DNA from 3 places in the Brevibacillus sp. HB1.1 genome. Region 2 is predicted to be linked to each of the others. Evidence: predicted binding sites of a transcription regulator. Region 2 holds the regulator's gene; each other region holds the start of a gene.
The links. The regulator LexA, encoded in region 2, represses DNA repair genes until DNA is damaged. The targets are predictions, from matches to a motif close to CGAACATATGTTCG.

Region 1 (10,566 bases), on a different contig from region 2:
CCCATGCCAGCCCTGATGAACGGCCCACTTTTTTCAATCTGCGCCCGATGCCATACGAACGTATAACACCTGGTACTCTGCCTACTGTTGCATACCGAGGGGCAAGGAGTCGATTGGAAGTAGGGATACTAATCGCTGCATCCATTCGATTCACTGCATTTCTCCGAAGACGAACATAGCGATACAAGCGTCCGATTCGATCTCTTCCTGAACGACCTCCGTCTGCTCCGCCAGGCTGGATGGTCTCGGTATAGCCACTCGTATTGTTTCGATTCAGGACGTGATTGTTGCTCAACACAAACCGTTGGCCTCCTCGCGCAACGATTAACCCAGCCGTTCCGGACGCCCCTGGATAGCCGATGCTGTATCCAGCGATCACAGGTCTGATTCTGCTGCGATAATTCGTTGCAGAGGGACGTACAGCAGGATGACAATGGCACCGTCCAGAGGTGACCGTTCGAACAGGAACGGATACATGGGCTGTCGACACCTGACTTTTGACACGGACGCAACTTGGGCATACCTTCTTCACGGCGGCACTCGCATTTACGGTATACATCACAATGCAGGCGCCGTCTTTTTTGTTATTTCCGTTTGCATAGCCAATCCCGATGCCAATTACGCCCGGCATTCGCTTCCACCTTTTGACCAAATGCTTCTTGGCCAGAAGCGCTTCCTGAAAGGTTGCCATGGCACCCCTTCCTTTCTGGAGGTAGTTTGTTTTACATGTCATCGTATGTAAAACTTGGCCAGCACTGTTGGACGCTTGTCATTGCGGGGAAGCCTTTTTTAGAACCTGTTGTTCGAGCTGTCGTGGTGGGAGGAAACAGGAGAAAACGCTCCAGCTTCTTGGGCCACCTGCTTGGGGGATTGACTGCACGGCTCCATGGAAAAAGCGAAACCGCGTCCAAAGTAGAGGTTCAAAGAGGCTTCTCAGAGGTGGACGCTTAAGGGCGTGTTTCTCTTTTTCCATTGCGCCTCGGCTGTGTCCCAAAGATCTTCGCTTATTTCTCCTGTTTCCAGACGTATCTACCAAAATCTTGCGAGCACTATTTTCGACTGGGTCTGAGACCGGATGCATAGTCAAAATAAAATCGGCGCCTGCCTCGGGAAAACAAAACGAGCAGACCATGAATGAGGAGTGCAAGCGTAATTACTACGATGACGCCAAAGGTGAAAAGGATGAGGAATGGATAAAAGGCCGACTCCATCCATCTTTCTATTTGACTGATTGCATTCGAGGTATACATGATAAACCATGTGAAATACAGGGCGAGAAATCGCTTGAATAAAGATGTTGCGGAGGGCTTTCTGGAATCTTCGTTCACCAGTCTGAACCGCAAAATCGCTGTTCCAATCGTCTTTCCATTCCATAATAGCGGAATGAAATAGAAGCCAAGCACTATACCGAGTGAGGTACTGATCAGCTCTGTCAGCCAGCCAAACGGAAGAAAAACGTCAAATAGACCGGACATAAACTGGACTACGATACAGTCGATCAACAACGCCAGCAACTGCGGTACTGGGAGGACGATATCACTCTCCATCACACTGGCTCTTTTCGCTGCTATGCTCTTAGTAGACGGGAACAAAGCCAGTATAATCGGTGCAACGAAAAAACCAAATAAAGCACCGCTGCTGTTGAGTATGAGATCATCGACATCGAACAGGCGATACGGACAAAGATAAATTCCATAGATCCCTGTTAATTGTGTGACTTCAAAGAACAGTGACAACGCAAAGCCGAGCCCCAAAGCCCGTTTCCAATATTCCCGCTTCTGGAAAAAGTAGCGAAGGTAGACGCCGAAAGGGAATAATAGCAAAAAATTAAAAGCGGCTTGCAAGAATGCTTGCTTTTTCACGAGCTGAATATAGCTGGATGGCTGTGACCATACAAACGAAGTTTCCTTGAGAATATCACGGACAAAGGTAAACGGTATCAACGAATAATAAACGGTATTCTCTGCTTGCATGGCGCAAGTGTCCCTTGTAGCGGGCAAAGGAAGCAGCACCAAAAACAAAGCGCATAGCAAATAAAACAGAAAGGAAGAGCTTAAAATGAACCGCCACCAACTGAAAAACCCATCTTTTCTATAGGTGTAAATAAGCCAGGGAACAAATAAAACATAGCACCCTAACATAAAAACAAGAAAAGCATATTGAATGGGAAAAACGTACGGAGACATGCAAGAACTCCTTTTTGAATAACTAGGTAACAGCAGCAATTTTCATCATCGGATTCCTTCTATCTTTCTTCCATTTCCCACTAAATTATTCACATGAGGAATCCTAAGTTGTTGCTGTAGTGGTGGGGAGGAAACAAGAGAAAACGCTCAGCTTCTTGGGCCACCCGCAGTAGGATTGACTACCCGACTCCATGAAAAAAAGCGAAACCCGCGTCCAAAGTGGTCCATTCAGGAGGCGTCTCAGAGGTGGACGCTAAAAGCTTGTTTCTCTTTTTTTCATTGCGCCTCGGTCTGTGTCCTAAAGATCTTCGCTTATTTCTCCTGTTTCCTCTACGAATTTCCGTGTTAATCGATTTTTAAAAACCTTAGAAAGAGATGTCATCAGTTACGCCTGAGAAGAATATTTCCAGACGTAGCGACTTGTGGAGTCCTACCGAGCGGAGAAGGGATTCGCGGGCAACAGAAACGCAACGTGCCCGAGCTACGAAGCGGCTACCACTTTTGCGTTTCCCCGCGAGTCCCTTCGAAGCGGGCAGTCTTGGCCTCCTGCAGGACGGAGCCTGGAGCCTAGACTGGAAATATTCTTCTCTCCACCGCAGCCACGATAAAAGGAAAAACCGCCACTCCCTGTCTAACCAGGAAATGGCGGTTCATTGTTTGATAAGGTTAAGACGCTTCCGAAACAGTTACATTTGCCGGAGCAGTCTGAGATGCTTTTTTATTCGTATGAACGAGCAAGATGTTCAAGATGACGGCAGTCAAAGAACCTGTCACGATACCATTTTGCAGCATCATTTTTGCCAACGTAGGCAGTTGATCAAACATCGCTGGAACTGCAGCAGAGCCTAGTCCAACAGCGATACTGCAAGCAGCGATCAGCAGATTTTCGTTTTTGTTCAGGTCAACCTGCGAGAGAATATTAATACCAGATGCAACAACCATCCCGAACATAGCGATCATCGCTCCACCCAATACCGCGTTAGGAATGACCGTTGTCAAAGCAGCCAGCTTCGGCAGTAGTCCGAGAACAACCAGAATTCCACCGGCACCAATCATCACATCGCGCGATTTAATGCCAGTCAAGGAAACCAGACCAACGTTTTGCGAAAAAGCCGTGTAAGGGAATGCGTTGAAAATGCCGCCCAGTACAATTGCGACCCCTTCCCCACGCAATCCTTTGACTACATCTTGATCTGTTACTTTTGTATCGGTCACTTTACCGAGTGCAAAGTAAACACCTGTGGACTCAGCCATGCTGATGATGTTGACGAGAATCATGGTAACAATGGCGACAATACTGAACTGTGGTGTACCGAAGTAAAACGGTTCAACCACGCTAAACCAGGAGGCTTCCGCTACACTCGCGAAGCTGACCATCCCCATCATATAAGCTACAGCCGTACCGACAATCAACCCGAGCAATACGGAAATCGCACGAATAAATCCGGTAAAGAAACGATTAATAAGCAAAATGATAACCAACGTTCCTAAAGCCAAAAGCAAATTGTGCGGTTGTCCAAAGTCCGGCATGCCTTGTCCGCCAGCGGCGTTGTTCATCGCAACGGGAATGAGCGACAGACCAATGATCGTAACGACTGAACCTTGTACCACGGTTGGGAAAAAGCGCAGCAGCTTGCCAAACAGTGGAGCTGCCAAGACAACGAATATACCCGATATGATGATGGCACCGTAAGCGGTCGCTAAATTGCTCGTAGAAGCAATCGCGATAATCGGTCCTACTGCCGTAAACGTACATCCTAGCACAACGGGAAGGCGAATCCCTGTATAACGCGTGCCAAGGACTTGCAAGAGCGTCGCGATTCCACATGTGAAAAGGTCGGCAGCAATCAAATAAGCGATTTGCGTAGGAGTCAGATTCAGAGCACCACCGATAATCAACGGTACGACGACTGCTCCTGCATACATGGCGAGGATGTGCTGTAAGCCCAAAGTAACAATTTTATGTTTGGCTAGCATGAGTGAACCCTTACCTCCTATTCATTTTTTGATTATACGCGTGCAGGCTCTTCTTCAATAAAGTGAATGCCTTCTGGTGACATCGATTCAATACGTGCCAATGATTCGATTCGTACGCCAGCTTGCTCCAAGAGACCACGGCCTTCCTGGAAGCTTTTTTCGATAACAGCGCCAACCCCGACGAGATGAGCACCGGCATCTTTGATAATATTCGTAAGTCCCACCAGAGCAGCTCCCGTAGCTAAGAAGTCATCGACAATCAATACGCGGTCTTCTTTAGACAAATACTGACGGGAAACACTGATTTGATACGTTTCCTGGCGAGTAAAGGAATGAACAGGAGCAGAGTATACTTCCTCTGTCAACGTGACAGCTTTTTTCTTTTTCGCGTAGATAAAGGGAACACCCAACGCAAAGGAAGTCGCCATTGCAAAATGAATGCCACTTGCCTCAATCGTCACGACTTTTGTGATTTTTTCACCAGCGAACAGCTCGGCAAAACGCTGTCCGATCTTCATCGTCAATTGTGGATCTACCTGGTGGTTCAAAAACGCATCCACCTTCAAAACGGATGCCGACAGTACCTTGCCGTCCTGTACGATGCGCTCTTGTAATTCTTTCATCAATTCTTCCTCCTCGGGTATGGTTCCGGCCACTTTTATATCTGTAGCCTGCTGAAATATAGAAAGCCCAGAGCGGACAGTGTCACAAGCGGGCTACGTAACAAACCAACGCCAAGTGAAACTGTCCCTCTGGGCTTTTATCCCTTAGGTGTGACACATCAATCGTGCCTGCGTCGCTCGGACCAGCTTTCTTTCAACCCTATTATTCGAATAGGAAAGAAACGGAACCCTAGACGCACTTTCACTCGTAGTCAGGTGATTTACGGTCACCTGGTAGAAACGGATGGGCCTTATTCCCAAAATTATACGAGCTACCTATATCTATTTATTTCGAAGTGTAATAACGAGTATTGACCAAATCTATCATAACTCTCGCGTTATGAGCAAGCGTTAATTTTTGAAAACAAAAGGAAGCGCTTACTTGTCCATATAAAGGAAAGAGCCCTGATTTCTCAAGGGCTCTCGTGTTTATCGCTTCGGTTTTTTCTCCCGCATTTGAACGTTGATCTTTTTCCATTTATCCCTTTCAGCAGCTGCAAGCCTTGCGTCTTCTTTGCGCGCCAGATGTGCCAATTCTCGTTGAAGCTTCAGGTAACTGTCAAAGCGTGCTTTTTCCAATGATCCAGATTGGATGGCAGCTTGAACAGCACAGCCAGGCTCTCGCATATGCTTACAATCATTGAAACGGCATGTTTCCGCAATGGACTCGATATCGTCAAAGGCACCGCGGAAGCCTTCATCTGCCTCCCAGAGCTGCAGCTCCCTCATGCCCGGTGTATCGATCATCAGAGCACCACTCGGCAATCGGAACAGTTCGCGATGGGTCGTCGTATGGCGGCCACGGTCATCACCTTCGCGCACGCCACTGACTTTTTGCATTTCCGCTCCGCTCAATTTATTGATCAACGTGGATTTGCCAACACCAGAGGAACCCATCAAGGCAATCGTCTGGCCCTCGCCCAGATAAGGGTCGAGCTGATCCAGTCCTTCTCCCTGCTCAGCACTGACTACGTGAACAGGCACTCCGATTGCGACTGATTCTATCTCTGCCAAACATGCATCCAAATCGTCACACAAATCTGCTTTGGATAGCACAATCACCGGATTGGCTCCACTTTCCCACGCAAGAATGAGATAACGTTCTATCCTGCGCAGATTTAAATCATTATTTAAGGAATTCACAAGGAAAACGGTATCGACGTTTGCGGCCACAATCTGCTCTTCCACTGTATCCCCAGCTACTTTGCGGGAAAACTTGCTCTTACGTGGAAGAAGTCCGTGGATGGAAGCTTTCTTTTCCTCAGGACGGGCACTGATCACTACCCAGTCCCCGACAGCCGGAAAATCTTCTCGTCCGATGGCTTCATAACGAAGCTTACCCGTTACTTCGCCCAAGAGTTCACCATGCTCACTCCACAGACGATAAATACGTTTATGTTCGAGTGTGATACGTCCCACACTGTAGCCTTGCTCGGCATAAGGGGCAAAATGATTAGCAAAATACTCATTCCAGCCCATAGATTGCAATACTTGTTGATTGGTTAGTTGATTCACTGCGGATTCCCCCTGCAATTGGTTAAATATATGGCTATCAGCCAGAACCAGTCACAGTCGAATCCTCATTTGGTGAACGATATTACTGTTCGCTTGAAAGGAGGATTCCTGTGACCCCGACTACGACACTCTGAACAAATTTGATGGCTACCATAAAACATCTCTCCTTTAGCAAACCTATCATTCAGGTTTGGAATCATATTTCCCAATTATTGTACCATAATGAAACAAAATGCAACAGCGTCAATCTCCCCCGCCGCCGCCTCCTCCGCTATCTCCGCCACCACCACTGTCTCCACCACTTCCGCTATCGCTGTCATAGCTATCCCAACGATCGCCTGAGTCGTGATTTCGATGATGGTGATTGTGATTGCTGTCGACATAGAAGGCTCCGCCCCCACTGTCTGAAGAGGAATGAGAGCGCCCACTTCCGCCTTTTGCAGCTTTGGACGCCAAGACAAATACTACGATCAAAAACATGATGACGATGACAATGAAGAACTCCATAATTTGTCCCCGCCCTTCCTCTTTTTTGAAGTTGTTTACCTATTTAGTATAACATAGTACCGCTGGAACAGGCTGGGGGCGTGGAGGATGATTCCTTTTCATCCGGCAAAATGACCAGACACAGGTGCGATCGCAAAAATGTTATCCAACACAAACACGCGAAACGCCTTCCTCCTATAACAGTATGCTTTCAAGCTCCCTTTGCTCTCATCAATATGCACAATACGGATCGTACGCCTGCTAGCCTCTCCATTCTTCTTCAAATAGATGATCTCCACTGCTTGCTGCCGGGCCGCGTACCTTCTCAACTCCAAAATCATCATGCTGCCACCACCACAAAATGTGTCTTCTTGTTGTTGAGATCATCATACCAAAAGAGAACATTTGTTCGCAAGTTTGTTTTCAACACCCAACTATTCCCTCAACAAAAAAGGCATGCGCCCTAAAAATGGACACATGCCTTATGCTTGTTACAACTCAGCGCCTTCTAAGCGCACGTCCGAACACAATCAGAATCGGTGCCAACAAGATGGCCGCCGCAACCAGCGAAGCGCGAATCGAAAACCGGGTCCCGATCCATCCGACAGCCGGACCACCCGCCGTTTGTCCCAAGGCATTGGACTGACCCATCATCGACAAAACCGTCGCTCGCACACTGCTCTCAATGTTCAGATTCAGCCACGTATCATACAGCGGACTGCTTAATGACTGGATCACACCGATCAACAGCAATGCTACTAACGCCCAGCTAAAGCTAGGAGAAAAGGCAAAAGCAATCATCGCTGCAATTTTGAGACCCGTCAACGTGAACATGCCCACAAGGACAACCCGCTCATTGTTCACATCCAGCCTTTTTTCCACAACGCCTACGACGATGAGGCCGAGTAAGCTTGCGAGTGCGGCAATGATCCCGAACCACATTGGCATCGAAATAGCAGCCAGCTCTGGAAAGCCAATTTCTGCGATCAAATGCGCTTCCCACAAACGGTCATACCCTTCAGAAGCTGCACCCGTAAATAGCGTCACGAACAAGATCAACATCAGAATCGGCTGGCTGCGAATCACTTTGGCACCCGAAGTCCACGTCTGAATCATTTCCTTCACGTGGGAAGCACCTTGCTCACGCTCACGAGGAATAAAACCGGTCTCCTTCATGCACAGAATCAGAAAGACACCAAGCCCCAGATACATGAGGCCACCTATGAGGTAAGGCAAGTTGGGAGCGAGTGTTGCCAATGCCACACTCAGTGCAATCCCGAGCAGATTCCCAAACAAGGAGTAGCGCTTGGCCTTCATGAAAATCGTACCGATCTTCTCTTCTCCGACCTCATCCACAATCCATGCAGTATCCGCTCCACTGATAAACGTATACCCGAGACCACTGACGACTTGCGAAAACAGCACCAAGCCGAAGACAGAAATAAACGGTACCCAAGCATCAAGCGTGGGAACAATCCCCTGCATTGCAAATCCGATTCCCAGCAAAAACATCCCGATAATGACGGAGCGACGGCGACTGTACGTATCCGCAACTACTCCTGTTATCCCTTCAAACACCAACACGGATAACTCCAATACCGTCCCGATCAAAAGCAATTCAAACGGGTTAAAACCCAGTGTCACGATGTAGTAAAGCGCATAGGTCGTGAACATGGTCGTATTGGCCAGGGAAGTCAAAAAGCTTTTGATCGTATATACTTTTGTCGCATTCATAGACATGGAAGCAGAATCCACCTTTTTTAGGCAGATGACGCGTTCCGTTATCACATACTGATTGTTACTCTACAATCCTCTACTGTGCAAAATGCGTACGCGTCATGCTGCCGTTCCTATTTTTCCTTCTGTGTACTTGCTTGCTCTGAATAGTGTTTTTAACATGTGATATGCACCTCCGAAAGTAATTACAGCTATTATAGAATGATTTTAATTGTCATACAATGGAAAAAAGCTGTGCAGCATGATTGGACACACTGCACAGCTTGATTATGAAGCACTTACGCTTTTTTTCTAAACAGACCAACGATGGAAATCAGCAACGCCAAACCAGAAAGTACCAATGGCAAGGTATTGTTGCTGCCTGCACCAGCCGCTTCTCCGGCAGGAGCGGTTGCTGGCTTTTGTTCTTGTCCATGCTCATGCCCCGCTTCGCCTACACCAGCCTTAATGGTAGTAACAGATGCTGGCGTTTTGGAATCCTTGTCCCCTGTCCATTCCACAACCTCGCCATTTGCATAGGTCTGATAAGCCTTCCAAGCCAATTGGCCTTCTTCTTTCGGGTTTGCCCCTACAAACGTGAACTCTTGGAACTCATGCGCCTTGATTCCGCCTTCTGTTGCTGTCCACACAAGCGCTGTGTTCACACCGTCTTTATCTTTTTCGAACTCGTAGGTCCAGCCCGGAATCGGTTGTACAGTATTTACCTTCACACCTACCGGGAATTCCAGCTTCACTTTTGTCGTATTGACGTCTTTTTCTACTGGGACACGCACTGAGTATTTTTCATAGGAGCCTGTAGTAGTCTCTTTCGGATATACGTTCACATGTGCTTGTGCTGCTGTCGCCAATGTCAAAACTGCACCTGCTACCAGTACACTGCTCATCCATTTTGTCATTTTCATCGTATGAAATCCTCCCTAGTTTTTATCATTTTGAATCACGGCCTGATTATTTGTCGTCGCAGTCGGGTAGTTGATCTGGCTCATCCAAAGTCCAGCCAGAACAGCGATAATCCCGAATATTATTTCCCAACGCAAGTAAGCGGGCTGCAAGGTATTTTTCGTCCGCCAACGTCTTGTTTGCCTAAAGGCTAGAAGAAGTATGAGGCAGACACTTGCTATTTTTCCATATAACAGATAGCTCCATGCCGCTGTACTCTGGAAAATACTCATGACATCCGTCTGCACGATGAGCATGACAACACCCGTCACAACAGCAAGCACTGCCGCCACAGCAACTGTCTGCAAAAAGAACCTCTTGAACGACTCCTGTCCTCTTTCAGCTACCTTGACTGTTAGTAGCAAGTAGACAAGTGCCCCCATCCACACGGCGACCGTCAATACATGCAACAGTCTCAGCAAAATGGACAGCCAGACAGGAGCAATGCCCCATGCATGACCACCAAAAGCTTGTGCGCTGATCACGAGAATCCAGATTCCCACATACCAGCCAGACACCATATTGGGGATCGCCATCAATAGCAGTAATGCAAAGGACACCAGCAGCATGATCGCAAACGGAGACTGACTGAGCAAGTTCCCGTCCATCTGCCACAGTGCTTGCGTAAGTGATACAACCGTTAACGCTTCGTCATACAAGAACCACAAAAAAATAAGTCCGATTATCGCCAAACTCCATCCGATTTGTCTGCCAATCCCGATGAGCTGGGCAAGCGAAGGCAAGCCATGACGCTGTGCTGCCCACGCTACCAGATACAAGCCGCCACCTACGAGAATAATCCCTTGCGCTAAATAGCGGTACATGATCAAGTAGCTTGAATCTGCTTTTTGCTCACTTGGCGGAACCACGACCGCACTTTTTTGTCCGATGGAAAACGTGAGCTTCTCTTCAATTGGATGTCCATCCTCGGAAACGACCGACACGATAACCGAATACGTCCCTTCAGCCAAATCGCTCGGTAGATTCGCATTTAACTGCGAGGCATCACCCGGCTGCAATGTCGGCCGCTCTACTTTTATTTCCTTGCCGTCCCAGTCAAATAG
Region 2 (10,566 bases):
AAGAGGTAGCCTTCCAATGCCTCAGTTACATATTTTATTTTCCACATATGAACGACCATTAAAGCGTTGACAAGGTTTTAAGTATATAGGTTAAAAGCGCGTTGCGAGACATGAAACGAAAAAGCCCGCATTCAAAAAGCTTTTCGCCCGAAAGCGATGCATCCTTCCTGCTTTCAAGCAGCAGAGATTGGCTCTTTGCTCGAAGATTAATCCTTTCGCAGCAGCTGAACTCTTTGTCGTAATTCCTGGTCTGTTAACGGCTCCAATTGCAACAAAGCCTCGTATGGATCATCACCTGGGATATGAAAGTATCGAGCAAATGCAGGCTCTGTCTTGATGCCGCTTTGCTTCAGAGTCCTGATCTGTTTATACGCATCCAAGCCTCCTATGACTAACAATCGTGCTTCGATGTCCATATGACGATAGGCGTTTTGCTTTTCGACAGCTACCGGTTGAGCAAACAATTCAAACCAAAAGCCAGCTGTGAAAAACGAGATAACGCACGTGGGCGTACTATTCACATCTGAGTGTGTCACTTCAAATCCGGGCAAACAGCCAAATGCTGTACGAACAGCCTGCTCAAACTGCTCCAGATCATGACTCTCGCAAATAATATCCAGATCGCTTTGCACAACATCAATGTCCAATGGGATGGTTCCGGCAAGCACTGGATGGTAATCGGATAGTACTTCCATGATGTGCGTCTGTTGAATCGCTTCCCACGCTGCTTTTTGGCGAATCGTCCCTCTGCCCAAGTAGGAGAGATCATGCCAATTTCTCATGAGACTACCTCCATGTCTGCTTTCTTTTAAAAAAGTTTAGACAAAAGTGAATAAGTACGCAACGAAATCGATAATCACTCGTATACCTAAATGAAGGGAGTGTAGTAGATGGAAATATTTTTGTGGGTAGTGGTTGTGTTATTGTTCTTGCTAAGCATCGCAGGAATTTTCTTACCCGTTTTACCTGATACGATATTACTGTGGGCGGGCTTTTTGCTCTATCACTTTTTCATTGCAGATCCGGGAGCGGGATTGCCGGCATCCTTTTGGTGGGGAATGGTCGTTCTAAGCATTCTGCTTTACGGTGCTGACTTGCTGACGAATATGTACTTCGTGAAAAGGTATGGAGGGTCCAAATGGTCGTCCATTGCTGCTGCGGTCGGTATTATCCTCGGGATTTTCGTTTTCCCACCGTTTGGTATGCTGATCTTACCGTTCGTATTCGTCGTTCTCGTAGAGTTGATGGTGCAGAAGCAGTCGATGGAGAGAGCAGTGAAAGCGGGCGTAGGCTCACTGATCGGATTTTTAGGTAGTGCAGTCGTAAAAGTCATCTTGCAAGTTACGATGATCATCTGGTTTTTTATCGCCAGATAATAGACAGAAAACAAAAAGGACAGCCTCGGCTGTCCTTTTTTACGTGGGAACTAGTGAATGAGTCGATAAACACCGATGACTTTACCGAGAATAGTGACATGCTCCAGGATGATCGGTTCCATCGTGGCATTTTCCGGTTGGAGACGGAAGTGATTCTTTTCTTTGAAAAATCTTTTAACGGTCGCTTCGTCTTCTTCTGTCATGGCTACGACAATATCACCATTGTTGGCTACGTGCTGTTGGCGAACAATGACGTAGTCTCCGTCGAGAATTCCGGCATCAATCATACTGTTCCCGGAGACGCGCAGCATATAGACCTTGTCAGAAGTCACGATATTGTCTGGAAGCGGGAAGTACTCTTCTACATCCTCAATGGCAGTAATCGGTTGTCCAGCGGTTACTTTTCCGATTACTGGCACACGGACGACAGAGTCTTCGAAATTGTCTTGAAAACGATCTTCATCTGATAGCAATTCGATGGCACGAGGTTTGGTAGGATCTCGACGAATGAGGCCTTTTTTCTCTAAGCGTGCCAAATGCCCATGTACTGTTGAGCTGGAAGCTAGTCCAACAGCCTCCCCAATTTCACGTACAGATGGCGGATATCCTTTATCACGAACTTCCTTTCGTATGAACTCGATGATGGCTTGTTGTCTACTCGATAATTTTGACATAGAAAGACACCCCTGATTTCTCGAACATATTTTCCTATATTATACCATGGGAGCTTGCGTTCGACAAACATAAGTTCGATTATTTGTTGACATGAACATATGTTCTCATTTATTATGAGGCTACAAGTGATCAGAACGTATGTTTGTGAGGAGGCCATTATTATGAATTCATTGACAGTACGTAATCGTTTCGAGAAAAAAGAAGAACGTCGTGTTCGTTTTGGTATCACGAGAGGACAAGCTCTCTTGTTTCTTATTACATTTACTCTCTTTTTTTACCTGTTAACCGAACTAGTGTTTGCTTCTTCGCCAATGGAGGAGCCACAAGGCATAGAAGTAACCGTACAATCTGGAGATAGCCTATGGTCGTTAGCTGTTCAATACAATACAGATCAGATGGATGTTCGGGACTATATAATAGAAATTAAGGATGCGAACGGTTTAGAGAGCAACAGGATTTACCCAGGTCAGACTCTCATCCTTCCTGATACTCCGTAAGTGTTCGGCTGTCTTGCGGGATCATTCGAATGTGGTATAATGAAGCGGCACTACTACAGAGTGGGAGGAACCAGCAGTGGTATCTGACGCAGAAATTAAACGCATCAACGAATTGGTCAAAAAATCGCGCGAAGAAGGTTTGACCGAAGAGGAAAAGCTCGAACAAAAAGCATTGCGCCAAAAGTACATTGACGCCGTTAAGCTTTCATTGAGAGCAAATTTGGATTCCATCCGTTATGTGGAAGACCTTGAAGAAAATAAGCCAAAACAGTAAGATAACAATTACTGATACGACAGACATCCTCGCTTGACGCTAGGGTGTCTTTTTCTGTGACATACATAAGCTGTGATAGCCAGGGAGGGAAAGCGATGGCGTGGATAGCTGTGGCGGTTGGAGGAGCAGTTGGCTCTCTTTTGCGCTACCTATTGTCTTTGCTCGCGAATCAGCCGGGATGGCCGTGGGGAACCTGGATCGCCAATGTTTGTGGATCTTTGATCATCGGCATCTTGTTCGTGCTGGGGAAAGAACGTGGCTTTTTATCTCCGACACTCTACCTCTTATTTGCAACGGGGGTCATGGGAGGATTTACGACTTTCTCAAGCTTCTCCTTGGAAGTAGTCTCTTTTTGGGGAGAAGGCCACCTGTTACGTGGCACTTTGTACGCTCTGCTTAGTTTGGGAGTCGGTCTACTTTCTTGTGCGGTTGGAATATGGTTGGCCAGGCAATGGTCCTGAGTCGTTCAATGACACGATACATGTGAGGGGGAATGAATGTGAGTACACAGCATCGTGATTATGAATGGGAACAAAAAAAGCTGGATGAAACAATTTCAGCGATCGACGAAGAAATGGAGCAGCTTCGCAATGATATTCGCGAGGCAACAGATGATTATGTCAAACAGGTCGTTAACTATAAAAAGGCTAAGGAATTGAGCTACCTGGAAGATCAGGGTCGAGAGAAGCCTTATTTCGGCAGAGTGGATTTCTTGAAAGATGAAATCTACGAGCTGGATGAGGTCTACATAGGAAAACGGGGAATTGTACGCAGCGATACGTTTGATTCTGTCGTCGTGGATTGGCGCGCGCCTATCGCCAGTCTTTATTATTCCGGTGAGAGCAAAGAAGCGTTTTACCGGATGGGACGCGAGATCGTGCGTGGTGAAGTTCGACTAAAGCGTAATTTTGCGATCGAAGACGGAAAGATCGTCGGCATCTATGATGGAGCGGTAAAAGAAACGATTAACCGCGAGATGGGGCATCCCGACGAATTTTTGCAAGAGGGCTTCATTGATGAATTTTTGGCAGCCAATCTGAATCAGGCGAACGATAGTAGGCTAAAAGACATCGTCGCTACGATTCAATCCGAGCAGAATGATATTATCCGGGCGGAAAAAGAACGGCCCATTGTTGTGCAAGGAGTAGCGGGGAGCGGAAAAACAACCATTGCTCTGCACCGACTCTCCTATTTGATTTATAACTACCAGGATTCCATGATGTCCAAAAAGTTCATGGTGTTTGCACCTAACCGGATGTTTCTTACCTATATATCCGAGGTTTTGCCTGAGCTGGGAGTCGATGATGTTCAACAGTCTACTTTTGTAGATTGGGCAGCGCGTCTTGTGAAGCCTCTGCTGCCAAAAGGATGGAGAATCGTGAGTCCTGATAAGCCTCTTCAATTGTTCTTCGAAGAGGGGCAGGATGAGCGCCAGCAAGAAATGACACGAAACAGGCTTCGCTTTAAAGGATCGCTCGCTTGTCGGGAGGCGCTGGAGCAATACATTCGGTATATCGTCGAAACAAGAATTCCTTTCAAGAAGCTCAGCTTTTTATACAACAAAACGAAGCAAGTATTTTCGATTCCGGGTGATTTTATTCGCCAATGCTTCTTGGAGCAATTCGCCACTATGCCGTATCATCGACGGGTAGAAGCGCTTCGCAAGCATTTGAAACAAGAAATGAACAAGCAATTGTTTGCCCATTTGCGAGAGCGAAAAGTCGATTTGGACAAAGAAGGCTTGTACAAATTCGAGAAAATGCTGGAGCAGATATTAGATACGTACCTGACTTCATTTCCGAGACTGGAAATCTTCGCAGCTTATCGCGAGTTGATTGCTGACGAGGAATTGCTGCGCAAGCTCGTACCTGCTGACATTTCAGACGAAATTGTGCGTGATGTGACTCAGTCTAGCGCTGCATTGTTTGCAGAGGAGAGATTGGAGCCGGAAGATATCGCGGCATTGCTATACTTGCAGCATATTGTTGAAGGAATGAATAAGGCAGAGCATTTTGATCATACGGTCGTGGATGAAGCACAAGACTTGAGTGCGCTAGAAATAGCCGTCATTGCATTGGCAACTAAGCGAAACTCGCTAACGATCGTGGGAGATATTGCGCAAGGTATTCATAGCTACCGGGGGATTCATGCCTGGGAAGAGTTGACGAAGGGGATTTTTGCACAGCTGTTTCCTTCCTATTATACGTTGTCGCAAAGCTATCGTTCGACTATTGAGATTATGCGTTGTGCCAATGAAGTGTTGAGGCAAATTGAATTGCCCGAGACAGTATTGGCAAAACCGGTTTTGCGACATGGTGAAAAACCAATCATGGTCAAGGCTCGCTCACGAGCCCAACTGTGGGAGGACATCTCTTCGCGTGTGGTTGCCTACCAGTCGGAAGGCTTCAAAACGATTGCGATCGTAGCGAAAACCATTCAAGCGAGTAAAAAAGCACATAAAGGCCTGCAAGACAAAATAGCTGATCTAACCCTGTTAGGAACAAAAGATAACCAATTTCCGGGTGGCGTAACCATCATGCCTGCTTTCTTAACAAAAGGCTTGCAGTTTGATGTGGTCATTCTACTGGATGTAGACGCCTATCAAAATAATGAATGGGACGCAAAACTGTTGTATGTCGCGATGACACGTCCTGTCCATCGCCTTGTTATGACGCAGGTTGATGACGTATCTTCCCCGTTGCTGAAAGATTTACCGACAGCGCTGTTTAGCATGTCTACTGACGAATAAGATTCTCATCATCAAAGAAAACCCTCTGCCTGTAAAAAAGCAGAGGGTTTATCTGTATCATGCTTAGTGGTCGCCTGTGTTACCTTTGGAAGGGTTGGTAATTACAAAACCTTCTTGTGGCAAGAAAAGGTAATCAATGATGATGCCATCCAGCAATGGCTCATCCTTTTTCACGATCACATCGATCTCTTTGTCGGTCGAGATCACAACATCTTCTTCTGTTGGCTTGTCCAGAGCGAGTCCGTAGTGTGCATGATCACCGTGAGAGTGAGTAATATAAACGCGCAGTTTCAATTCTTTGTCTTCTTCTGCCTCGATGATTGGAGCCAATTGCTTGGCAGCGTTACGAGTGATTTTTAGTTTCACAGGTCAAATCCCCTAACTGTATGTAAGTTACCCTTTCATCTTAGCAAGAGGGAAAACAGGATGCAATGTTGAAAGTGTTACGATATGTCTAGAGAATGACAATACGGTGGAAGGAGAGTCATCTATGAAAATCGATTTGCGCAGCGATACCGTTACGAAACCAACCGAGGAGATGCTTCGAGCGATGGTGGAAGCGGAGGTTGGTGATGATGTTTATAGAGAGGACCCAACTGTCAATCGTTTGGAAGCGATTGCGGCAGAAATACTCGGAAAGGAAGCTGCTCTGTTCGTAACAAGTGGAACGCAAGGCAATCAGGTCGCTGTTTTGACGCATTGTGTTAACGGAGACGAGGTCATTGCGGAAGCGGATTCGCACATTTTTTACTATGAGGGCGGCGCTATGTCGGCATTGGCTGGCGTACAAACAAGGACGCTGGTTGGAGAACGTGGTGCTCTACGTGCAGAAGATGTAGAGAGGGCGATTCGGGGCAACAATATCCATTTTCCTCGCACAAAATTGATCTGTCTCGAAAATACGCATAATCGCGCTGGCGGGGCGGTAATCTCTGTTGCGCAAATGAAGAGTGTCTATGATACAGCACAAAAACACGGTATTCCCGTTCATTTGGACGGTGCTCGTCTCTTCAATGCGGCTGTGGCTCAAGGTGTTGCAGTCAGTGAGCTAAGCGCTTTTGCCGATACCGTCCAGATTTGTTTGTCCAAAGGGCTGAGTGCTCCGGTGGGTTCCATTTTGGCTGGAGATCGTGCGTTTATCGAAGAGGCGAGATGGTGGAGAAAAAAAGTAGGAGGCGGGCTGCGTCAGGCAGGGTATTTGGCAGCACCAGGCATTATCGCTCTGACACAGATGGCCGAACGATTGGCAGAAGACCATGAAAGGGCACAGCAATTGGCAAAAGGCTTGCGCCAGCTATCGCTTCAGGTCGAGCAAGTCGAGACGAATATCGTGCTGGTGAATACAGACTCGATTGGGCAAACAGCTGTCGCCTTCTTGGAGCGTTTGGAGGAAAAAGGAGTGCTCGCTGTTGATTTTGACGAGTACGTCATTCGCTTTACGACGCATCGACACATTAGCGATCAACATATCAAGACCGTTGTGGAAGCAGTCGAGCAATTATTGGAAACGCTGTAATCGTTTCAACCACTTGTAGCCAGTCGAAGGGAAGACTGGCTTTTTTCTTTGTCGCAACAACGAATTCCAAATAGTTAGACAATTTGTACAAAATAAGAGTCTCTATGCGCTCTGTTTTTCGCCATACCGTCTGATTTGTTTCGTCTACACTTGCGTTATCATGGTAGTGTGATAAAGCGATAGCGTTTACTGGTGTATGGAATCGAATGGAATCAAGGGGGATGGTCTCAATGAGAAAGAGGATGAGCTTCGTTTTGAGCTGCTTCTTGCTACTTCAAGTTTTAGCGGGCTGTAGTACAAGTGAAACGGCGGTAACGAACAAACCGAATGATCAGGCATCTCAACCAGCGCAGCCAACAGGAAAAGAGAGGGTATTGAATTGGAATGCAGACGGTGGAGAGCCTCCGACAGCAGATCCCGGACTTGCTTCCGATGGCACTTCCTTTGATGTCATTACTGCCTGTTTTGAAGGATTGACTCGCTATGGACCGGATGGGAAAATAGCCAACGCAATTGCCGACAGTTATACGGTATCCGAGGATTTGACGACGTACACGTTCAAATTGAAGTCGAATGCGTTATGGAGCAACGGAGATTCGGTAACCGCCCATGATTTTGAGTTCGCCTGGAAAAGAAATCTCGATCCGAAGACAGCATCCGAATATGCTTATATGCTTTATTTCATTAAAGGAGCAGAGGAATTCAACACAGGGAAAGGATCATATGAAGACGTAGGGGTCAAAGCGTTAGACGATTTTACACTAGAGGTTAAGCTCAATTCGCCAGCTCCGTTTTTTTACGAGCTGACGGCTTTCCCGACATTGTTTCCTTTACATAAAAAGACCTTGGAGGCACATCCGAATTGGGCAGCGTCTCCAGACAACTACGTGGGCAACGGCCCATTCAAAATGGAGCTGTGGGAGCATAAAAACAAATTGGTTCTTGTGAAAAACGAGAAGTATCATGACAAAGATACCGTGAAGCTCGACAAAATCGTGTGGAGCATGATTACCGATACCAACACCGCTCAAGCGTTGTTTGATTCTGGTGATTTGGATTGGGGAGGGCATCCAACCTACGTGTTGCCCGTCGATGTGATCCCCGCTTTACAGGATGAAGGAAAAATCGTAATGGCGCCGTATCCGAATACAGTTGCCGTCACCTTTAATACAACCATGCCCCCTTTTACGAATAAAAAGATTCGACAAGCCTTCTCGTATTCCATCCAACGGCAGCCTCTCGTAGACGGAATCGTACAGACAGGGGTGCCTGCCGCTTTTGCATGGGTTCCGCCTTCTATGCAGCTCAGCGGAAATGACTATTTTCAAGAGGATGTAGACAAAGCCAAACAGTTATTGGCGGAAGGGTTAAAGGAGCTGGGGCTTTCGACGATGCCAGATGTGACTTACACATATGGATCAGGTGACGATCGTCAGAAAAAGCTGGCTGAAGCTCTTCAGGACCAATGGAAAAGAAGTCTAGGTGTTGATGTGAAAATCAGTGGCTTGGAGGAAAAAGTTTTTTTACAAAACAAGCGCTCCAAAAACTATCAGTTTGCCTACCGAAATTGGGGTGCTGATTTTAACGACCCCATCAATTTCCTGGAAATTTTCAAGGACAAAACAGTGGGGACGAACGATGCTGCTTGGGAAAATGCTAGATACCGAGAGCTAATCGTACAGAGTTACTTGGAAAAAGACCCGACGAAGCGTAATGCGATCATGCGTGAGGCAGAGACCATCTTAATGGAGGAAATGCCAATTGCCCCTGTGTACTATGGCGCAAGACCCTATATAAAAAATGACAAGGTCAAAGGATTTTTGATCAACCCGTTTGGTGGTAGAGATTTTAAATATACAACTATCGAACAATAAATAAAGACGTAGTAAAGTCTTGCCGTGTCCGGAAAATGGGAGAGCGGCAAGACTTTTTTTGGTTCCATTCGGTTGACTCGCTTGTGTGTAATTCAGACCCGCCAATGAAATACTATAGCTATCCAACATAGGGGAAAAGAGGGATGGATATGATCTCGGCTAAAGAGCGAGAACGCATTCTCAATCAAATGAAACGGGACGAGAGCAAGATTGTCAACATCGTCCTAAACGACGCAAATCAGGTTGCGGGCGAAATTGAAAAAGCCAACCACCAAGGCATTTTCCTGGTGGATGGCCGCTACTACGGGTACGAGGATATTAAAGAAATCAATGGCTCGTAATGGTTACAGACGGGGAGGGGGGAAGAAGTAGCGCAAGGCGTCAGGCAGCTCTTTTTGCCACAAACCCCAGACGTGATTCCCTGGTTTTTCTCGGTAGGACAAGGTAGCTTGTTTGTCCTCAAGAATCTGTTTTGCCTCGCGATTCCATTGCACAAAATCGAAGGTACCCGCACTTGTTTCCACAGCTGTCTCATCGAGGCCAACGACCATCCAGATTCGCAGCCAGGATAGGCTGGACTGATTCAAAAGCGGGTCGAGTGTCGTTTGGAAAAACGCCCCGGATAGCGCGAGTACCTGTGGAAAGAGGTCGGGGTTTTCCAATGCGAGATGCAAAGAAACGGTTCCACCTAAAGAGTCTCCTGCCAGCACACGTGAAGCAGGATCACGGCGTACAGGATAATGCTCCTCTATGTAAGGGATCAGCTCTTCAGTGAAAAAACGCTGATAAGCTGCGTTTCTCGACCCTGATGGAGAATACTCGCTCGTGCGCTTGTTGCGATCGACTGAGACACCGACGACGATGTAGGGTTCGATACCTTCTTCCAGAATCAATTGATTGGAGATGGTCGCGATTCGCCCCATCGTAAAAAAGTCGTTCCCATCCTGGCAATACACAACAGGGTAAGAAAGAAGCTCATTGTACCCCGGCGGTAGGTATACTTTGACCGAGCGGGGAGTGTCCACGTGGATGCTGGGCACTTCTTCTTTCATTATGGTTCGCTTTACATAGTCAGACATCGATTCACACTCCCTGTTTGCTCAATTGAAAAACTAAGCCTTGAAAAAAACTGATACAGCTTATATAGTAAATGATAACAGAGAGGAAATAAACCCTGTAATATCAATACTATAACACGTTAAACAGGTATTTTGACTGCAATATAACAGGGTGTTGCAAACGGGCTGTAAGCCCTTTCTTGCACCAGGCAACTTTCTTCTGGTTTTTATCAGGGTCACTTCCGCCGCGAATTGTACTCGTCGCTCATCGAGCAGATGCTCAGATTAAGGCGACAAAGGGCAACTCGGGAAAAGGAAGTCCCTTATTCTAGTGACGAGGTGAATGTGATGAGCGTATCCACTGCTGTTGAACAAACAGAGAACAACGCCCCGCTGCAAATTCTTGCCCCGGATGGTACGGTTGTTCGTCCTGACTTGATGCCTAAGCTCTCCGATGATGAATTACGTGAACTGATGCGTAAAATGGTATTTACCCGTGTATGGGACCAACGCGCAATTAGCTTGAACCGCCAAGGCCGTCTTGGTT
Region 3 (10,566 bases), on a different contig from region 2:
TACCTTCTGGATGCCATTCACTCCAGCTTTGAAGCTTCCCAACTGTTTAAACTGTTGCCGCTATTCCCGCTCGTGTATCAAGTGGCGCTGGCTTTGCTAGCGATTGGCGCATTCATCGGGATATGGGGAAGTTTGGTGTCCGTACGTCGCTTCTTGCGAGTTTAATAATTTGAAGAGCGTGGGAGGAGTATCATGAGAAAGAGAATCCTGCTAGCACTCGTAATCACTGGGCTTGTAGTCGGTACTGTGCTCCCGACAAATGTGAGCTTGGCAGCGCCTAGTAAGGCTTCTTTGGACAAGATTAATCGAGAGCTAAAAGACATCCAAAAGAAGAAGAAAAGCCAGCAGCAGCAATTGAAGAAGACCGAAGAACAGATCAATGTCGTGCAAAAAGAGAAAAAAGGCTTGGAGACGCAATTGATGCAAATTGATTTGCGTCGCAACGATACACAGAAAAAGCTGGACAAGCTTGAGCAGCAAATGGATGATACCAAGGAAAAAGCAGCAAACGCTCAGGATCAGTTGGATGAAGCAAAAGACCGCGTAGCCAAAAGGGATGCCTTACTCAGAACGCGTGTGACTTCCATGTATGAACGCGGTACGATCTCTTATTTGGATGTACTTCTCGGCTCCTCTGACTTTGGGGACTTTTTGACGCGTATGCAGGCCTTGCAGCTTATTTTGGAGCAGGACACGCGTATTTTAGAGGATAACATTCGCGATAAGGAAACCATCGAGACCAAAAAGAAAGAAATTGATCATCAACTGACTGTGTACGCTGGGATGTTCGATGAGGCTGAGGTGCTCAAAGTCGAATTGGACAAGCAGTTTAAGCAAAGCATGGTGGTAAAGGCTGAATTGGAAAAGAAAGAATCCGCCCTTCAAGAAGATTTTGTTCAGTATGGACAGGAGCTCTTGTCGATCACTAAAATGGAATCAGCGAAATACGCCGAGCGAGTACGAGCGATGAGTTCTTCCAGTACAAGCTACAAGGGCGGAAAGTTTGCTTTACCAGTGGCGAGTGGTCAGTTTCGCTTCACTTCTGGTTTCGGTGTACGAAAGGACCCGTTTACGGGTAGATCTGCTGGGCATAATGGTTTAGATATGGCAGCACCAAAAGGAACTACAATTATGGCTGCGGCTGACGGAATAGTGATCTATGCCGGATATTCCAACGGCTACGGGAATACTGTAATGATCAAGCATAACGCGGAATATACCACCCTGTATGGCCATATTCGCGAGGGCGGTATCAAGGTGTCTGCTGGCCAGTCCGTATCGAGAGGTCAAAAGATAGCGGAGGTAGGCTCTACCGGTCGATCAACTGGGAATCACGTGCATTTTACCGTTTATAAAAACGATGTTGAGGTCAACCCAATGCCGTATTTGAAGTAAACCTCGTGCGACCAGACAAATATTGTTAACGGAACATGCATAAACTAGCAGCATATCTTTTCCGGTAGCACAAAGGATGGTGACGTAACAGTGAGATGGAAAGGACGTACCGTAATCGCGCTTGTACTCATCTCGATGGTAGCCAGCAGTTTTATTACGATGGCGATCATGAAGACATCGGCTAGCGCCAGTTCAAGTCAAGGTGGGGCTTTAACAGCTTCCAGCATGGCGCTGTTTTCTGGGAGCGGAGATTATCCGAAAGAGTTCCAGAAGTTGTACGAGGCGTTTTCCACGATCAAGAAAGATTACATCCAAAATGTCACCAATGAGCAATTAGTAGAAGGTGCAATTGGCGGAATGGTCGGGTCGCTCGAAGATCCGTACAGTGATTACATGGACCCTCGTTCTGCTGAGGAGTTCACATCTACCCTACACTCGACTTTCCAAGGGATCGGGACAGAAGTTACGATGCAAAATGGTCGGGTAACGGTTGTTTCACCATTCAAAAACTCTCCAGCGGAGCGTGCAGGGCTGCGACCAAACGACCAAATTTTGAGTGTAAATGATGAATCTCTTGAAGGATTGGACCTGCATCAGGCAGTGACGAAGATTCGCGGGCCTAAAGGTACAAAGGCGGTTCTCAAAGTAGTGAGAGCCGGAGTGCCAGAGCCTCTTACCATCGTGTGTGTGCGGGATGATATTCCGATTGAGACGGTAAACAGTCAGATACTCGAGAAGAACGGTGTTAAAGTAGGCGTAATCAACATTACCCAATTCTCTACAGACACAGCTAAGCACTTCAAAGAACAGCTGGCTGCTCTCGAGCAGAAGGGAATTGGCGGTTTGGTAATTGACGTTCGAGGCAATCCGGGCGGGTATTTGCTGGCTGTGAAAGAAATCGGAGAAATCCTCGTACCGAATAAAGGCAAGATCGTGCAAATCGAGTATGGAAATGGCGGACAGCAAAAAGAAGAATATTTCTCGACAACAGAAGCTGCTAAGTCTTATCCAATCTCAGTACTGATTAATGGCGGAAGCGCCAGTGCTTCGGAGATTTTGGCAGGTGCCATGCGGGATAGCGGTAACTACAAGCTGGTCGGCGAGAAGACCTTTGGTAAGGGAACCGTTCAGAGTACAATGGAAATGAACGACAAGAGCCAATTGAAGCTGACGATTGCCAAGTGGGTCACGCCGAAGGGCGAATGGGTCCATAAAAAAGGCATTACGCCAGATTTTGCAGTCAAGCAACCAGACTATTTCAACGCAACTCTGTTGCCGGCAGATAAAGTATTGCAGCGCGACATGGCTGGTACTGACGTGAAAAACCTGCAGCTCATCCTGAAGGGCTTGAATCTGTCCCCAGGACGCGAAGATGGCTATTTTGATGAAAAGACAGAGGAAGCAATCAAGCAGTTCCAAACCTCCAGCAAGCTTGAGGTAACTGGTAAAGTAGACGCGAAGACACGCTCTTCGCTGGAAGAAAGTCTCCGTAAAACGATGACGAAGCCAGAAAATGACCTGCAATTGCAAAAAGCTCTGGATGTAGTTACGGGCAAGTAATGAATAATCAAGAAAATGGAAGCAGGTAATTCCCTGCTTTCCGTAGAAATGATAACCACGGCAAATCAAATGCCGTGGTTTTTCTTTCTTTTAGTTGAGGTGAGGCAATTGGCGATACAGGCAGATATGCTTACCATTGCATATGGCTTTGCCGCATTTTTTATCAATCCTGTTTTCTATCTCTTTCTGGTTTTTATTTATTTGCATTATCGCAGACAGATGAACCTGGAAAGACAGCTTTTTTCTGCACGCATTCAGTCACCCTTGCTCTCGACGATACGGGCAGTAGGGATGGGCTTGGTGGGAGGCTTGCTTATTTCTCTTCTTAGTGCAGGACTCGGCGTGGTCGTGCAAGCACAGGATTTGTGGATACTATGGGGATTGGCGCTCATCTTGGCGTTGATTCGTTTACGGTTTCTCTGTTTCGCATATGCTGCAGGGATTTTGGCGATTTTACACGCGATCACACAGGTCATTCCACCGGTTACGGATGTTCCTGGATTGAGCTATGTCTGGGAAATGATACGTCAGGCGAAACCTTTGCCGTTGCTTGCGTTAGTTGCGGTCATGCATCTGATTGAAGCGATGCTCGTACGCTGGAATGGTGGGCGGGACGCTTCTCCGCTATTCGTGGAAGGGCAGCGTGGTCGGATCGTCGGTGCCTATTTGCTTCATTCTTTTTGGCTGACGCCAGCCGTGTTGTTCGTACAGTTGGAGCCAGGTGCTATCAGTGGTGCATTGTATCCGGGGTGGCCGTTCTTTTCGCCGGAAGCCGCTTCATTCGGACTGATGCTTTTGCCGACGGTGACCGGGTTCTCCGATATGACGCAAACGATGACACCTTATAGAAAAGCAACGCAGGTTGCGAAAAATTTGACACTGTATGCGATTGGTTTGTTGGGGTTATGTGCTCTGGCTGTATGGTTTTATCCGTTGATCTTGCTGGCCGCGATCTTTGCACTATTCGGTCATGAGGCGTTGTTTTTCTGGAGTCAGTATCAAGAAAGAAAGCGTTCGCCTTATTTCATCCAGTCTTCACGTGGTGTAAAAGTAATGGGTGTCATTCCAGGGACGAGAGCAGAGGAAATCGGCATCACGCCCGGTGAGATTATCGTGAAAGTAAATGGCATTTCGGTGCGGGAAAAAGAAGATTTGTATCCAGCACTACAAGCCAATCCTGCCTTTTGCAAAATGGAAGTACTCACGCGTGAAGGCGAGCTGAAGTTCGTACAGTGTGCAGTCTATGCGGGTAATCATCACCAGTTGGGGATCATTGTGGTTCCGGATGCAAATACCCGTGCATTTGTTGATTTGAAACGCGCCAGTGTAGTCGAGCTGATCAAGCAAAAGCTGGAGAAGCTGAATGTAGGAGCATAAGGATAGTTGGGGAGAAGGTATGCAGTCAAAAATGCATACCTTCTTTTTTTCTAGAAAAGCTTGTCCATTCGGAAACTTACTGGTGGCAGTTGCGTCTCAATGTAGGAGGAAAAAAGAGGGAGTGGGTTCGGTGTTCAAAGTGAAAAGAACGGTCTCGTGGTTTTTGTCGGGTACATTAGCTGCAGCCACAATTTTTGCCTCCCCCTTATCAGGAGTAGGCGCAACGAGTCCTGTGACCGTAGCGCAGGCTCAATCGGTTGTGGCTGTCCCGATGCACGTGACGAAAGGTGTCCAAAAGCTAGTCAAGCTTTTACCGGAGCTGTCTTCGCGCTATGTCGTTTACGGTGGCGATGTGGATGGACCTGGTGTTAGCGGGGTGGTGGTCACGTTTGCACAGTCTGCTGCTGAGGCCGAATCGTCCATGGATGATGCGATTTTCGACGGACAGACAGGGGAGTTGCTCAGACTGAAACTTACTCCGAAAATAGCAACAAAGCCTGCCTACCCGACTGAGCAGCAGGCCAAAACACGTGCGCTGGCTTTTGTCGCTGGTTTGCAGGGAACAGGTACAGGTAACGCCTATCAAGCGAGAGAGGTATATAAAAATAAGGACCTGTTGACGGTTCGACTGGTGCGAGTCCTGAATAATGTTGTACTCGATGACGATTATGATTGTCTCGTCAGTTTTGATGCATCGGGAAGAATTGTTTGGTTTTCCACTTTTGATGGCAGGCTATACGAAAAAGTAAGTCCCGCTTCACTCCCATCTCCACAGCGCGTCATCTCTTCCGAACAAGCTGTACGAAAGTGGCAAGAAAGCCGTCCATTGGAACTTGTTTATTTATTGCCCATTCATAAGCAAAGCGATCAGGTAGAAGCAAAGCTTGCTTATGTCCTGAAAAATGGAATTATAACGCAGCAACATACAGGTAGTGCATTAGATGCCTTTAGTGGCAAACGATTAGTAACAAAGAATACCCGAGGGACAACCAATCCGTCTCAGACCATCAATGTGACAGGAACAGGTGAGAAGTGGGTAGCGCAAACAGAGTCGCAAGCGCGTGATTTGTTACGCATGTTGTTTCGAATCGAAACAGAAAAGCTGTCGCTATCCATCTACGAGGCGAGTTACGATGATGGTCCAGCCCTTCGTTATTTCATATGGGGAAATTTTGGTGAGGGGGTTCCCGATGCCGACAAGATATCACGAATGGCTACCTTTCCCGAGGGAAGTAGTAACGGCGAGCAGCATCATCTTCTCGTGACGGATGCAAAGACTGGTGAACTGCTTGAATTTTCTACGAGGGTGAACAATCCGCATTGGTCTAATGTGAAAACGGATAAGAAGCGAGATCGAATAGAAGCGGATGAGCTTTTGAAAAGACTGACTCCGTCTGGAAGCAATCAACTCCAAATAACGGAGGATGGAAATAAAAGGTACACCTCGATCGTAGCTGATCCTCTCGTGAACAGCATTCCGGTTTATGGGATCAATCAGAGTGTGGAGGACGGGATGTATACGATTCGGATCGATTCATGGACGGGTGCATGGGAACAGGTAAGCATAAACAAACCGGCCAGTGTCAAATACCCGGCCCATTCCCAAGCACTTAAAGAACAAGTGGCCATGACCCGTTTACTGCAAACCTTTCCACTTGAGCTGACCTACATCCACCAGCCGGATTACGAGAAAAACACGATTACATGGAAGCTCGGCTATGACCTTTCGTTTCGTCAGACTCGCTCGTATTGCTTCTGCGGGGGAGAATTTAAAGTAGATGATACATTTTATGTGGATGCGATAACCGGAAAAGTGATCGTAAACGAATAGGACCCTGTATAAGAAAAAGCCGCCTTCTCCGATTTCGAAGAGTTGCGGCTTTTTGTATACGATTCTAGGCAGTTGCTTCGAATCCCGTGATTTGGTTGAGAGCGACTTTCTTATCATCCTTGAGGACGAATTCGACTACTCCGTTTTTCATGCTGACAGCTTTGACCACGCCTGTAAGAGGCGTATTGGTAGTGGTACCGTCCGGATTCGTCTGAGACTGATTGTACGTGATGTTGTAGCCGATCATTTGCGCATAGGCAAGGGAGTTGCCCATTGTTCTGTTTTCAGGTTTCACCGTCATGCCTACGATTTCTTCGGCTTTTACGGTTGATCCATTATCCAGTTGGAATTGTGCGGTACCGTTTTTGGTGGTAAAGCCAGTGATGACGCCATTCAAGATTTCATCAACCTTGGAAACGTCGTTTTTGGTATCTGGATTGCCATCCCGGTCGACTTCCTTTGTTACTTTATAGGAAATCTCACGACCGATCATTTCCATGTACTTCACGCTGTTGTCGAGCGTATTGCCGGCCAGACCTTGCGATTCCAATCCGGAGACGTCTGCCAGCGGAATCGGTGTCGATTCGCCTGCGATACGGAAGTAGATTTTGCCTTGATCCATGTATACGGCATCAAGTACGCCTTCTTTCTTCTCCGTCTTAGTTTCTCCCGTCATCTCGTCTTTTGTAGTAAGGGAATACGAAGCAGTACGACCTACCAGCTTTTCATACTTCTCCAAAGTGACCATGCTGTTGTTCGATTGCTCCATCAGCGTGGTCATTTTTGTGATTTTTTCTACCATGGTCAGCATACTTGTTTGCTGGATGAACTGAGAGTTGTCCATTGGGGACATAGGGTCTTGATGTTTTAACTGCTCGAGCATGAGCTTCATAAAGGCATTTTGGTCGAGCTCGGTGGTGAATTCTTTTTTGCCTTTATAGCTCAAATGAGGTTGTATATATGGATTATTTTTAACGGTTGTTCCGGTATCTGACATGTCAATCCTCCCTGAAGGTGGCGAGTCTATCTGTGCATGTTTGCACTTCCTTCATCTTATATCGGACAAATCGGTGGAAAGATGAAGACAAACGTTTGTTCGAATTTTGGGCTTAAACTAGCCGGAATTGTGTTATAATGGAAGTAGAAACAGTCATGCTATGAGGAGATGAACGAGGGAATGGAGCGTTTTGAATTGGTATCGGAGTTTCAACCGTCCGGTGACCAGCCGACCGCCATTGCCGAGCTGGTGGCAGGGTTACAAGCTGGCAAGCGACACCAGACATTGCTGGGGGCGACGGGAACGGGAAAGACTTTTACGGCTGCCCAGGTAATTGCTCAGGTGAACAGGCCAACACTCGTGATGGCACACAACAAAACTCTGGCCGCTCAGCTATGTGCAGAGTTTAAGGAGTTTTTCCCGAACAACGCGGTGGAATACTTCGTCAGCTACTACGATTACTATCAACCCGAAGCATACATTCCCCACTCGGATACGTTTATTGAAAAAGACTCGAGCATTAACGACGAGATCGACAAGCTCCGTCACTCGGCTACCAGTGCGTTGTTTGAACGCCGAGATGTCATCATTGTTGCCTCCGTCTCATGCATTTACGGATTAGGTTCGCCTGAAGAGTATCGGGAGTTGCTCTTGTCTTTACGTGTTGGCATGGAAACAGGACGGGACGAGATTTTGCATCGTCTGGTCGATATCCAGTACACACGCAACGACATCAACTTCACGCGCGGTACGTTCCGTGTGCGGGGTGACGTCGTGGAGATTTTCCCTGCCTCAGAGAGTGAGCAGGCGATTCGCGTTGAGTTTTTTGGAGATGAAATAGAGCGGATTACTTCGATTGACGTACTGACCGGCGAGATTTTGGGACAGCGTGATCACATTGCCATCTTCCCTAAATCTCACTATGTGACGCGCGAGGAGAAAATGAAGCTGGCTGTCCAAAGCATCGAGGCCGAGCTGGAAGAAAGACTGAAAGAATTCCGTGATGCGGGAAAGCTCTTGGAAGCACAGCGACTGGAGCAACGTACACGGTATGATATTGAGATGATGATGGAGATGGGCTTTTGCTCCGGTATTGAAAACTACTCGCGCCATCTGACAGGACTGCCTGCCGGGCATGCTCCGTATACCTTGTTGGATTACTTCCCAGAAGATTTTATCGTCATGATGGATGAGTCGCATATGACCTTGCCACAGGTTCGGGGGATGTATAACGGTGACCGCGCACGGAAAGATGTACTGGTCGATCACGGATTCCGTCTGCCTTCTGCACGCGATAACCGCCCACTCAAGTTCGAGGAGTTTGAAGGAAAGCTGAAACAAGCGATTTACATTTCAGCTACGCCGGGTCCTTATGAGCTGGAGCACAGCCCAGAAATGGTGCAGCAGGTGATTCGTCCGACAGGCTTGATTGACCCAACGGTTACGGTACGTCCGATCAAGGGACAGATTGACGATTTGATTGGCGAAATCCAAGCCACGATTGCGAAAAATGAGCGGATTCTCGTCACGACTCTGACGAAGAAAATGTCTGAGGATTTGACGGACTATCTGAAAGAAATCGGAATCAAGGTCCGCTATCTTCACTCGGATATTAAAACGATTGAGCGGATGCAAATATTACGTTCATTGCGCTTGGGTGAGTTTGACGTGCTAGTCGGAATCAACCTCTTGCGGGAAGGCTTGGACTTGCCGGAAGTATCGCTTGTGGCGATTTTGGATGCAGACAAGGAAGGCTTCCTGCGCAATGAGCGTTCGCTGATTCAGACGATTGGTCGGGCTGCGCGGAACTCAGAGGGACGCGTTATCATGTACGCGGACAAAATGACAGATTCGATGACCTCTGCGATTCGAGAGACAGAACGTCGTCGTTCCATTCAGATGGCTTACAATGAAGAGCACGGCATCACGCCGCAAACCGTGAAAAAGTCCGTCCGCGAAGTGATCGAGGCGACCAAGGTAGCGGAGGAAAAAGCAGATTACTTGCCACATGCAGACTTTAAGAAAATGCCGAAGAAGGATCGCGTGGCTGTTATAGAACGTATGGAAGAAGAAATGAAGGAAGCGGCACGCAACCTTATGTTCGAGCGTGCGGCCGAATTGCGTGATTTGATTCTTGAGCTGAAGGCGGAACTCTAAGGAGAGGTTTTTTTCATGCCATTAGAACATATTGTCGTAAAGGGTGCACGTGCCCACAATCTGAAAAATATTGATGTAGTCATTCCGAGGGACAAATTCGTCGTTCTGACGGGTTTGTCTGGCTCGGGTAAGTCCTCGCTTGCTTTTGACACGATTTACGCAGAGGGACAACGACGCTATGTCGAGTCTCTGTCTGCATACGCCCGTCAATTTCTTGGGCAGATGGACAAGCCGGACGTGGATTCGATTGAGGGACTTTCCCCTGCGATCTCGATTGACCAGAAAACAACGAGCCGCAACCCTCGCTCCACGGTAGGTACGGTTACGGAAATCTACGACTATTTGCGCCTTTTGTATGCGCGTGTTGGGAGAGCGGTTTGCCCGGAGCATGGCATCGAGATCCAATCTCAGACCATTGAACAAATGGTCGATCGACTATTGGAGTATCCTGAGCGCACGAAAATGCAGATTCTCGCGCCGATGGTACAAGGACGCAAGGGAGAGCACGTCAAGTTGTTCGAGGACATCCGCAAGCAAGGTTTCGTCCGTGTGCGGGTCAATGGTGAAATTACCGATCTGTCCGAAGACATCAAGCTGGAAAAGAACAAGAAGCATAACATTGAGGTTGTCGTTGACCGGATCGTCGTGAAGCCGGATGTACAGGCGCGTCTCGCAGACTCCTTGGAAACGGCACTTCGCTTAGCAGATGGCAAGGTCATCGTCGATGTAATGGAGCAAGAAGAGCTGCTGTTCAGTGAAAAGCATGCTTGCGCGATTTGTGGATTCTCCATCGGGGAGCTAGAGCCGCGGATTTTCTCCTTTAACAGCCCGTTTGGTGCTTGTTCGGAGTGTGATGGACTGGGTGTCAAGTTGGAGGTAGACCCGGATATGGTCGTTCCCGATGCGACGAAGACGCTCGATGATGGGGCGATTGGCGCATGGGAGCCGAAGACTTCTACTTACTATCAACAATTGTTGGAATCAGCTTGCCGCCACTTTAACATTCGGATGGATGTGCCATACGAGGAGCTTACAGCAGCGCACCGACAAATCTTGATGTACGGCAGTGAAGGCGAAAAAATTCACTTCCGCTATGAGAACGAGTTCGGGCAAGTGCGTGAGGCGGTCGTACCGTTCGAGGGTGTCGTCATTAATCTGCAACGACGTCATTTGGAGACGAGCTCAGATTACATCCGTGAACAAATCGAAGGCTTCATGAGCCAAAAGGCGTGTCCTGTCTGCAAAGGCC

Region 1: HPY27_RS23480 (WYL domain-containing protein) is a predicted target of LexA. The motif match lies at 7,225-7,238, and genes of this name have one in related genera.
Region 3: uvrB (excinuclease ABC subunit UvrB) is a predicted target of LexA. The motif match lies at 7,249-7,262, and genes of this name have one in related genera.

The regions. Positions count from the first base shown of each region.
Region 1 covers NZ_JABMIV010000010.1:215,986-226,551, reverse strand. Annotated here, with positions in the region: gene HPY27_RS23515 (chymotrypsin family serine protease) at 1-691, opposite strand, end outside; gene HPY27_RS23510 (hypothetical protein) at 727-951, shown strand; gene HPY27_RS23505 (VanZ family protein) at 1,050-2,186, opposite strand; gene HPY27_RS23500 (nucleobase:cation symporter-2 family protein) at 2,853-4,163, opposite strand; gene HPY27_RS23495 (xanthine phosphoribosyltransferase) at 4,196-4,786, opposite strand; purine riboswitch at 5,015-5,116, opposite strand; gene rsgA (ribosome small subunit-dependent GTPase A) at 5,255-6,340, opposite strand; gene HPY27_RS23485 (hypothetical protein) at 6,584-6,847, opposite strand; gene HPY27_RS23480 (WYL domain-containing protein) at 6,946-7,170, opposite strand; gene HPY27_RS23475 (MFS transporter) at 7,325-8,566, opposite strand; gene HPY27_RS23470 (YcnI family copper-binding membrane protein) at 8,842-9,465, opposite strand; gene HPY27_RS23465 (copper resistance CopC/CopD family protein) at 9,481-10,566, opposite strand, start outside.
Region 2 covers NZ_JABMIV010000001.1:269,755-280,320, reverse strand. Annotated here, with positions in the region: gene HPY27_RS01190 (DUF4269 domain-containing protein) at 207-782, opposite strand; gene HPY27_RS01185 (DUF456 domain-containing protein) at 891-1,376, shown strand; gene lexA (transcriptional repressor LexA) at 1,427-2,050, opposite strand; gene yneA (cell division suppressor protein YneA) at 2,213-2,548, shown strand; gene HPY27_RS01170 (DUF896 domain-containing protein) at 2,625-2,822, shown strand; gene crcB (fluoride efflux transporter CrcB) at 2,918-3,283, shown strand; gene HPY27_RS01160 (HelD family protein) at 3,322-5,571, shown strand; gene HPY27_RS01155 (HesB/IscA family protein) at 5,635-5,937, opposite strand; gene ltaE (low-specificity L-threonine aldolase) at 6,062-7,087, shown strand; gene HPY27_RS01145 (peptide ABC transporter substrate-binding protein) at 7,318-8,961, shown strand; gene HPY27_RS01140 (hypothetical protein) at 9,105-9,302, shown strand; gene HPY27_RS01135 (alpha/beta hydrolase) at 9,306-10,040, opposite strand; gene pdhA (pyruvate dehydrogenase (acetyl-transferring) E1 component subunit alpha) at 10,368-10,566, shown strand, end outside.
Region 3 covers NZ_JABMIV010000004.1:12,081-22,646, reverse strand. Annotated here, with positions in the region: gene ftsX (permease-like cell division protein FtsX) at 1-165, shown strand, start outside; gene HPY27_RS12680 (murein hydrolase activator EnvC family protein) at 193-1,395, shown strand; gene HPY27_RS12675 (S41 family peptidase) at 1,486-2,955, shown strand; gene HPY27_RS12670 (PDZ domain-containing protein) at 2,971-4,332, shown strand; gene HPY27_RS12665 (hypothetical protein) at 4,454-6,163, shown strand; gene HPY27_RS12660 (flagellar hook assembly protein FlgD) at 6,228-7,160, opposite strand; gene uvrB (excinuclease ABC subunit UvrB) at 7,341-9,317, shown strand; gene uvrA (excinuclease ABC subunit UvrA) at 9,333-10,566, shown strand, end outside.